DNA from 3 places in the Thioalkalivibrio sp. ALMg3 genome. Region 1 is predicted to be linked to each of the others. Evidence: predicted binding sites of a transcription regulator. Region 1 holds the regulator's gene; each other region holds the start of a gene.
What was found. Region 1 encodes sigma-54, which starts transcription at its own class of promoters, with help from an activator protein. Its sites were predicted from a motif close to TGGCANGNTNCNTGCTT; they were not measured.
Positions count from the first base shown of each region.

Region 2: fliL (flagellar basal body-associated protein FliL) is a predicted target of sigma-54. The motif match lies at 1,367-1,383, and genes of this name have one in related genera.
Region 3: glnA (glutamate--ammonia ligase) is a predicted target of sigma-54. The motif match lies at 1,343-1,359, and genes of this name have one in related genera.

Region 1 covers NZ_KB906224.1:88,283-91,490, reverse strand. The annotation lists gene lptB (LPS export ABC transporter ATP-binding protein) at 1-607, shown strand, start outside; gene F622_RS0107755 (RNA polymerase factor sigma-54) at 696-2,180, shown strand; gene hpf (ribosome hibernation-promoting factor, HPF/YfiA family) at 2,197-2,535, shown strand; gene F622_RS0107745 (PTS sugar transporter subunit IIA) at 2,539-3,006, shown strand; gene hprK (HPr(Ser) kinase/phosphatase) at 3,055-3,208, shown strand, end outside.
Region 2 covers NZ_KB906220.1:98,165-101,372, forward strand. The annotation lists gene F622_RS0102595 (flagellar hook-length control protein FliK) at 34-1,122, shown strand; gene fliL (flagellar basal body-associated protein FliL) at 1,433-1,930, shown strand; gene fliM (flagellar motor switch protein FliM) at 1,941-2,915, shown strand; gene fliN (flagellar motor switch protein FliN) at 2,926-3,208, shown strand, end outside.
Region 3 covers NZ_KB906234.1:54,022-57,229, forward strand. The annotation lists gene F622_RS0112985 (cation diffusion facilitator family transporter) at 1-1,221, shown strand, start outside; gene glnA (glutamate--ammonia ligase) at 1,441-2,850, shown strand; gene asnB (asparagine synthase (glutamine-hydrolyzing)) at 3,078-3,208, opposite strand, start outside.

The sequences.
Region 1 (3,208 bases):
CGGCAAAACCACCTGCTTCTACAGCCTGGTCGGGCTGATCCGTCCCAATGCCGGGCGCATCACCCTGGGCGAGCGCGACATCACCCGCGCCCCCATCCACGTACGCGCGCGCGCCGGCCTCGGCTACCTGCCGCAGGAGGCCTCGATCTTTCGCCGCCTGAGCGTGTGGGACAACCTGCAGGCCGTGCTGGAACTGCGCCCCGGGCTGGATCGCCACGAGCGCCGCCGCATTGGCGATGCGCTGATCGAGGAGTTTCAGCTCGAGACCGTGCGCCACAGCCCGGGCATCGCGCTGTCCGGTGGGGAACGGCGCCGGGCCGAGATCGCCCGCGCCCTCGCCGGGGATCCGCGCTTCATCTGTCTGGACGAGCCCTTCGCCGGGGTGGACCCGATCTCGGTGGGCGACATCCAGGACGTGATTCGGCATCTCGCCCAGCGCGGCATCGGCGTACTGATCTCCGATCACAACGTGCGCGAGACCCTCGGCATCTGCCACAGGGCCTATATTCTAAGCGAAGGCCGCCTGCTGGCCGCCGGGACACCGGACGAGCTGCTGGCCGATCCCCAGGTGCGCCGGGTCTATCTCGGCGAGAACTTCCGCCTGTGAAAGCGCCCCGTATGCGGCCCGGTCGGTGCACAAACCACAAGGCAGGCTTTAAGATTCCATCAATGCCCACCCTCGCCCCGCATACCCGATGCTGAAACCCGGCCTGAATCTGCAGCTGGGTCAGACGCTGACCATGACCCCGCAACTGCAGCAGGCGATCCGCCTGTTGCAGCTGTCCACGCTCGAGCTCCAGGTGGAGATCCAGCAGGCGCTGGAGAGCAACCCCATGCTCGAACAGGTCGAGGACGAAGATGCCGAGGCCGACACCGAGCGCCTGAACCAGGACGGCGAGCTGGTGGAAGGCGATCGCATGGAGGCCACCACCACCAGCGACGACGTGATCCCCGAGGAACTGACGACCGACAGCCGCTGGGACGACATCTACGAGCCGGCCCCGACGCCCAACAAGGGCGTGGATGACCGCGACCCGCTGGAAAACACCAGCGACGACGACGGTGAGGGCCTGCAGGATCACCTGCTGTGGCAGCTGCATCTGAGCCATCTGACACCGCGCGACCAGCGCATCGGGGCGGCCCTGATCGACGCCATCAGCCCCGACGGCTATCTCGAGGGTGACCTGGAAACCCTGGCCGAGACCATCAGCCGAGGCGAGGATGAAACCGTCGGCGTCGACGAGGTCGAGGCAGTGCTCCACTGGATTCAGCAGTGCGACCCGCTGGGGGTCGGCGCGCGCAACCTGCGGGAGTGCCTGGAGATCCAGCTACGCGAACTGGCCCCGGACGCCCCGGCCCGCGAGGCCGCACGGGCGATCCTGGAACACGGCATGGACAGCCTGGGCAAGCGCGACTACAAGGCCCTGCAGCGCCAGTCCGGCGTACGCGACCCGGACGAACTGGCCCGCGCACTGGATCTGATCCGCACCCTGAACCCGCGCCCCGGCGCACAGATCAGCTCCGCCACCTCGGAATACGTGGTCCCGGATGTCTACGTGCGCCACACCACCGAGGGCTGGCGCGTGGATCTAAACCCGGAGATCGCACCGCGCATCCGCATCAACGACCTCTACGCCGGCATGGTGCGCCAGGTCTCGGATGCCCGCGACAGCGCCTTTATGCGCGATCAGCTGCAGGAGGCACGCTGGTTCCTGAAGAGCCTGCACAGCCGCAACGACACCCTGCTGCGGGTCGCCGAGGCGATCGTCCATCGCCAGCAGGGCTTTCTCGAGCATGGCGACGTCGCGATGCAGCCATTGATCCTGCGCGACATTGCCGAGACCCTGGAGATGCACGAATCGACCATCTCGCGGGTTACCACGCAGAAATACATGCACACCCCGCGCGGGGTCTTCGAGTTCAAGTATTTCTTCTCCAGCCATGTCGGCACGAACGATGGCGGCGAGTGTTCCGCCACCGCCATCCGTGCCATGATTCGCGAATTGATTGGCGACGAACCCCCGAACAAGCCGCTCAGCGATGCCCGGCTCGCCCAGGTCCTGTCGGACCGGGGCATCAACGTAGCGCGCCGCACCGTGGCCAAGTACCGCGAGGCGATGCACATCCCTTCATCCAGCGAACGCCGGCAGATGGCCTCGATGCCCACCGGCAGCAAGTAACCAAGGAGTCCTGACCATGCAGATCAACCTGACCGGCCACCACGTGGACATCACCGACGCCCTGCGCGACTACGTCAACGAGAAATTCGCGAAGCTGGAGCGCCACTTCGACAAGGTCATCGACGTCCACGTCGTGCTGACCCACGAGAAGACCCGGAATCAGCACAACCAGGCCGAAGCGAATCTCCAGGTCAGCGGCAATCACATCCACGCCGAGGCCTCTCACGAGGACATGTATGCCGCAATCGACGCGCTGATCGACAAAGTCGACCGTCAGCTGATCAAGCACAAGGAAAAGGTCAAGGACCACCACCGCGCCGAAGGTGCCCAGCGCAACCGCGAGCAGGCCTCCTGATCCATGACGATTGCCGAGTTGATCACCTCCGAGCGCATTGGCCTGCAACCCGAGTGCTCCAGCCAGAAACGGGCCCTGGAGGCCCTGGCGGACCTCCTCGCCGGCGGAGGTGACGGCACGGGACCAGGAAGCAATGCGATCTTCGAGGCCCTGTCCGCACGCGAAAAACTCGGATCCACCGGTCTCGGCCATGGGGTTGCGATTCCCCATGGCCGCCTGGCCGATCTCGAGGCGCCGCGCGTGGCCGTGCTGCGCCTGGAAAAGGGCGTCGACTTCGACGCCATGGATCACGAGCCGGTCGATATCCTGATCGCACTGCTGGTCCCGGAGGCCGCCACCGGCGACCACCTCGACCTGCTGGCCCAACTCGCCCGCGGCCTGTCGCAGCCAGACACCATCGGAGCGCTGCGCCGGGCCGGGGACGCGGCGGCCCTGGAACAGGAACTCGTGCGCCGCTTCAGCGAGGACTAAGCCCGTGGAACCCGCCTCCAGCCGCGATTCCGGCGCGCAGCGTCTGCCATGAACGAGGCGCTGGGAGAAGGCGGGATCGCCCGCGACATCAACGTGGAGAGCCTGATCCAGGCCATGGGAAACCGCCTGGATCTTCGCTTCGTGCACGGCGAACATGCAGCACCCGACCGCAAGCTGGTCGGCGACGACGGGGACGACCTGC
Region 2 (3,208 bases), on a different contig from region 1:
CGGGGATCCACCCGGCACACCGAGGATTCGGAGATGATCGCGACACAGAACACCGGTCAGGGCATGCTGCCGCTGCTGCAATTGCTGGGCGGCGAGGCATCGCTGCAGGACCTGGACGGCCTGAAGGGGCTGAAAGGGAAGGACGGCGAGGGGTTCCTCGCGGTTCTGGAGCCGCAGATGGAGGCCTTGCTGGCGAACCTGGGCGTGCCCGGGGACGAGCTGGAAGGGCTCGATCTGGAAGCCATGCTGGCGCGGCTGCAGGATCTACTCGACGGGCAGGGTTTCGCCGCGGGCGACGAGGCGGGGGGCAAGGGCTTGCCGGTCGCCAGCCTGATGGCGGCAGTGCAGGAACCGGGGCGTATGGACGCGGCCCGTGGGGAGGCGGGCGCCTCTGGCCGCAGGGGTGCCGAGGGCCAGGCGTTGCCGGTCAAGCCCCTGCCTGCAGCCGTCATGCGCCTGTTTGTCGAGGCCAGCCAGGCGGCGGGCGGGCGCGACGGCCTGGCCGCATTGAAGCCCGAACTGCTGGGCGCGCAGGGCGGGCTGTCGCGGGACGGCGTGCTCGATGTCCTCGCCCAGTGGATGACCCAGGGCGGGGACGACGAGTCGCGCCGCGGGCGTACCGACCCCCTGGGGGGCGTCCTGCCGGCTCTCGCCGGTGGGCAGGCCGAGGGGGCGGAGGCCGCGCGTGCGCTGCCGCGACTGGACCTGACCCGGCTCCTGCAGCAGCCCAATGGGGCCCGCGAGCTGGCCGATCAGGTGCGCATGCTCGCCCAGGCACAGGGTGGGCGCACCGAGCTCAAGCTGCATCCCCCGCAGCTGGGCAGTCTGGATATTCGGGTGCTGGTCGAGGGTGACCGCACAAGCATCCAGTTCATCAGCGCCAATCCGGTGACCCGCGAGGTGCTGGAGGCGGCCATGCCGCGCTTGCGCGACAGCCTCGCCGAGAGCGGGCTGATGCTCGAGGACGCGACCGTCTCCGACCAGGCGGCCGAGGAGGAGGCCGAGCAGGATGAGCGCCAGGCAGCCGCCGGGGCCGCTTCGGAGCTGGCCGAGGCCGAAGACAACGAGAATGAGGGCAGCACGCTCTCGATGCTGAATCGGCGCCTGGATTTGTTTGCCTGATTCGAGCCCGGCGCGGGCTCGGTCTTGCGATATCCGATGGGCGGCGGGCGGTGTCCGTGACCTGCCCCATCGGGCCCCTTTCGCTGTCGTAGCGATTTTCCGTGAGTGCCGCCAAGAATCCGTCTTTCCCGCGCGGCGGGCGGCCGATTCTTGACGTTATCGCCCGTTCCTTCCCCCGAAGTGTCCTTCAGTCTCCTCCAGTATTGGTCGCTAACTATCGGATAAAGCGATAGAAAGACAATGCTGGCATCTGCCTTGCTAAGGTCTTTTCCGAGAGCAAATCCTCGGTTTACCGGATAGCGGGTGCGACATGGCGAAGAAGGAAGTCAATCTGGACGACGAAGAAGGCGGCACCCCGAAGAAGGGCGGCATGGGCAAGCTGCTTGTGCTGCTGCTGATCGTGATCCTGCTGGTGGGCGGCGGGGCCGCTGCGGCCTGGTTCTTCCTGGTTGCGGGCGACGAGGCTGCCGAACAGGTGGAGGAAGGCCCCCCCGAGCGCTTCTACACCAGCCTGGAGCCGATGACTGTCAACATCGAAGCGCCGGGCCGCATCCGGTATCTGCGTGCCGAGGTGAGCCTGGTGACCCACGAGGCGCCGGTGATCGAGGCGTTCGAGCGGCATATGCCGGCGATCCGCAACGACCTCCTGGGCATCCTGGCGGAACAGCGTTACGAGGATCTCAATACGCGTGATGGCAAGGAATCGCTGGCGGAGGAGCTGAAGGAAGCAATCCGCGAGATTCTGCGCTCGCGGGATGCGCCGGACGCGGTCGAGGCCGTGTTGTTCAACGAACTGGTGATGCAGTAGGAGCCCCGTTATGGCGCAGACGGATATCCTCAGCCAGGACGAGATCGATGCCCTCCTGCATGGTGTGGACGAGGGCGACGTCGAGACCGAAGACCCGTATCCGAGTGATGGTCAGGCGCGGGAATTCAACTTTGCCACGCAGGATCGCATCGTCCGTGGGCGCATGCCCACGCTGGAGATGATCAACGAGCGCTTTGCGCGTCAGCTCCGGGTCCGTCTGTTCAATGTGCTGCGTCGTTCGGCCGAGATCTCGGTGGTCGGCACCCGTATCACCAAGTTCTCCGAGTACATGCACTCGCTGTTTGTCCCCACCAGCCTGAATCTGGTGCGGGCGCATCCGCTGCATGGCACGGGTTTGTTCGTGTTCGATCCCAAGCTGGTGTTCATCCTGGTCGACAACTTTTTCGGTGGCGACGGGCGCTACTACACCCGCATCGAGGGGCGAGACTTCACCCCGATGGAGATGAAGGTCGTCCACGGCGTGCTGGAAGGGGCCTTCGAGGATATGCAGAAGGCCTGGCAGCCGGTGATGGAGCTGAAGTTTGAGTTCCTGAACTCCGAGGTCAACCCGCAGTTCGCGAACATCGTCTCGCCGACCGAGATCGTGGTCATCAGCGAGTTCCACATCGAGCTCGACGGGGGCGGCGGCAACCTGCACGTGACCCTGCCGTACTCGATGATCGAGCCGATCCGCGAGCAGCTGGATACCGGCATCCAGTCGGATCGCTCCGACGTCGACCAGCGCTGGATGCACGCGCTGCAGGAGGAGATCCAGACCGCCGAGGTCGAGATCAGCTCCATGCTGGCGGAGACCGAGGTCACCGTGCGCGAGCTACTGGATATCCAGCCGGGCGACATCATCCCGGTGGACCTCCCCGAGAAGATCACCTTGCAGGTCGAAGACATCCCGATGTTCCGCGGGAAGTTCGGCGTATCCAATGGCATGAATGCGATCCAGGTTTCGGAACGCATCATCAAACGATAGAGGGCGCAGCATGGCTGACACCGACGATCCCAAACAGGACACCCCGACCGCGGATGAAGATACCGCGGGCGCTGAAACCATGGCCGAGACCGAAGGCGGTAGCGACGACCAGGCGCTGGCCGACGAATGGGGGGCCGCTCTGGCGGAACAGTCCGCCCTGGCCGAGCAGAAGGATGACGAAGAGGCCGCCGACCCGGACGCCCTGCTGAACGAAGCGCAAGGCGGTGGGGGTGCCGCGTCCGCGCAAGCGGCGCCGAAGACCGAGAAGAAGGAACGCAAGCACAAGCCGGATT
Region 3 (3,208 bases), on a different contig from region 1:
ATTCTGTTCGGGAGAGTGGCCCTGAGCGACCCCCTCGCCAATTCCGGACCTTCGGTCACGCCGGAGAGCGGCCAGCGCTATCGTGATACCCGCCGGGTCACGTTGGTCGGCGCGGCCGTGAACAGCTTCCTCGCCGTGGCGCAGCTCGTCAGTGGCTGGCTGCTGAACTCGCAGGCCCTGGTGGCGGACGGCGTGCATACCCTGTCGGACCTGATCACCGACGGGGTGGTGCTGTTCGCGGCAAGCAAGGCCGCCGCCTCCCCCGATCAGGAACACCCCTACGGTCACGCGCGGATCGAGACCCTGGCCACGGTGATCGTCGGAGTCTTTCTGGCGCTCGCGGGTCTGGCGATTGCCTGGGCTGCCGGCAACCGCCTGGTCGAGCCCGAGGCCATGACCGGCCCCGCAAACATGGCGATCGCCTTTGCCCTGCTGACCCTGGTGGCCAAGGAAGGCCTGTATCAGTACACCCACCGGGTGGCGAAGCGCCTGAAGTCGCGGATGCTGGATGCCAACGCCTGGCATCACCGCACGGATGCGATCTCGTCGCTGTTCGTGCTGGCCGGGGTGGCCGCTGCGGTGGCCGGGTTCCCGTGGGCGGATGCCCTCGCGGCGCTGATCGTCGCGCTGTTCATCCTGCATATCGCCGGGCGGCTGATCGTACGCAGCGCGGCGGAGCTGATCGACACGGCCCTGGAGCCGGAGAAGGTCGAGCGCATCCACCGCACGATCATGGATGTGCCCGGGGTCAAGGATGCGCATATGCTGCGCACGCGCCGCCACGGCAGCGAAGTCGTCGTGGACGTGCATATCCAGGTCGCGCCGATGATCTCGGTCTCCGAGGGCCATCGGATTGCCGATGCGGTGTTCCACGCGGTGACCGATGCACATGACCGGGTGAACGACATCACCGTGCACGTGGATCCGGAAAACGACGCGGAACAGGCCCGGAGTTCCATGCTGCCGCTGCGCCCGACGCTGGTGGAGGCGCTGCGCGAGGCCTGGGCGGACGCCCCGGAACTGGATGCGGTGGAGCACCTGTCGCTGCATTATCTCGGCGGTCGGGTACACGTGACGCTGACCCTGCGCCTTGACGGGGCAGCCGCGCCGGCAGACCTCGAGGCCCGCACCCAGGCCCTGGCCGACCGACTGCACCGCCATCCCGGGGTAGGCGACATGCTGGGCGAGGTCACGCTACTCTATCGGCCCTGCACTCATTAGGTGCGGGCCACCACGATGCGCACGAAAATTGTGCAGATAAGGCACCAGATTGGTGCACCCAGGATGCGGCGGGGCGCCCCGGGTGCCCGTTTTTCGCGCGCCCGGGCCAAACAGGACCGGATGGCATGATGCCTGCATAATGAACCGCGACGCCGCGCAAGCGCCCGACGGGCCGGCCGGCCACCTTTGAAGACTCAAGTAAAGACCAAGGAGATCCCCATGTCCGCAGCCGACGTGCTGAACCAGATCAAGGAAAAGGAAGTTCGCTTCATCGACTTCCGTTTTACCGACTCCAAGGGCAAGGAACAGCATGTGACCGTGCCGGCCCACGACATCGACGAGGAAACCTTCGAGGAAGGCAAGATGTTCGACGGCTCGTCGATCGCCGGCTGGAAGGGAATCAACGAGTCCGACATGATCCTGATGCCGGACGCCGAGTCCGCGGTCCTCGATCCGTTCTTCGAAGACATGACCATGAACATCCGCTGCGACGTGGTCGAACCGGCCACCATGCAGGGCTACGACCGCTGCCCGCGCTCCCTGGCGCGCCGCGCCGAGGCCTACCTGCAGAGCACCGGCATCGCCGACACCGCGCTGTTCGGCCCGGAGAACGAGTTCTTCATCTTTGACGACGTGAAGTGGGGCAGCACCCTGTCCGGCTCCTACTGCCGCGTGGATTCCCAGGAGGCCTCCTGGAACTCCGAGCGCGTCTACGAGGACGGCAACATCGGTCACCGCCCGGGCGTGAAGGGCGGCTACTTCCCGGTCCCGCCGGTCGACAGCCTGCACGACATCCGCTCCACCATGTGCGAAGTGATGACCGAGATGGGCCTCGAGACCGAGGTGCACCACCACGAGGTGGCGACCGCCGGCCAGTGCGAGATTGGCGTGGGTCCCGCGACCCTGACGCAGAAGGCCGACGAGGTGCAGATCCTGAAGTACGTGATCCAGAACGTGGCCCACGTCCACGGCAAGACCGCGACCTTCATGCCCAAGCCGATCGTCGGTGACAACGGCTCCGGCATGCACGTGCACCAGTCGCTGTCCAAGGACGGCAAGAACCTGTTCTCCGGTGACCTGTACGGCGGCCTGTCCGAGACCGCGCTGTACTACATCGGCGGGATCATCAAGCACGCCCGCTCGCTGAATGCCTTCACCAACCCGTCCACCAACAGCTACAAGCGTCTGGTGCCGGGCTTCGAGGCACCGGTCATGCTGGCCTACTCCGCCCGCAACCGCTCCGCCTCGCTGCGTATCCCGTTCGTCATGAACCCGAAGGGCCGTCGCGTCGAGCTGCGCTTCCCGGACTCCACCGCCAACCCGTATCTCGCCTTCGCGGCGATGCTGATGGCCGGCCTGGACGGCATCCAGAACAAGATCCACCCGGGCGATGCGATGGACAAGAACCTCTACGACCTGCCGCCGGAAGAAGAGAAGGGCATTCCGCAGGTCTGCCATTCGCTGGACCAGGCGCTGGAAGCCCTGAACCAGGATCGCGAATACCTGACCCAGGGTGGCGTGTTCACCGACGACATGATCGATGCCTACATCGACCTGAAGATGGAAGACGTCACGCAGATGCGCATGACCACCCATCCGATCGAGTTCGACATGTACTACAGCCTGTAAGGCAGCCGCTTCCGGCCCCTCGGGGCCGCGAAGCCATCAGCCGCCCCCGGCCCCTGGCCGCGGGCGGCTTTTTTGTGCCGGTCGAGCGCGATCCGTGCGCGGCGGGCAACGGATGAGGGCGCTCACCCCCGTCGAGCCCCCGACCGGCCTTGTTGGCTAGAACGAAAAAGGCCCCGCGGATCTTCGTCCGCGGGGCCTTCTGGGTCACTCGAGGCTTGCACCCGTGATCAGGCGTGCCAGCCGAACTCCTCGGCCTTTTGCCGCGCCAGCGCCGGGATGTCGGTGGCGACGAACTTGTCGTGCAGCACCTGGACCCCGATCATGTGGTTGATCACCGCGTCCAGCTGAACCTGGGTGG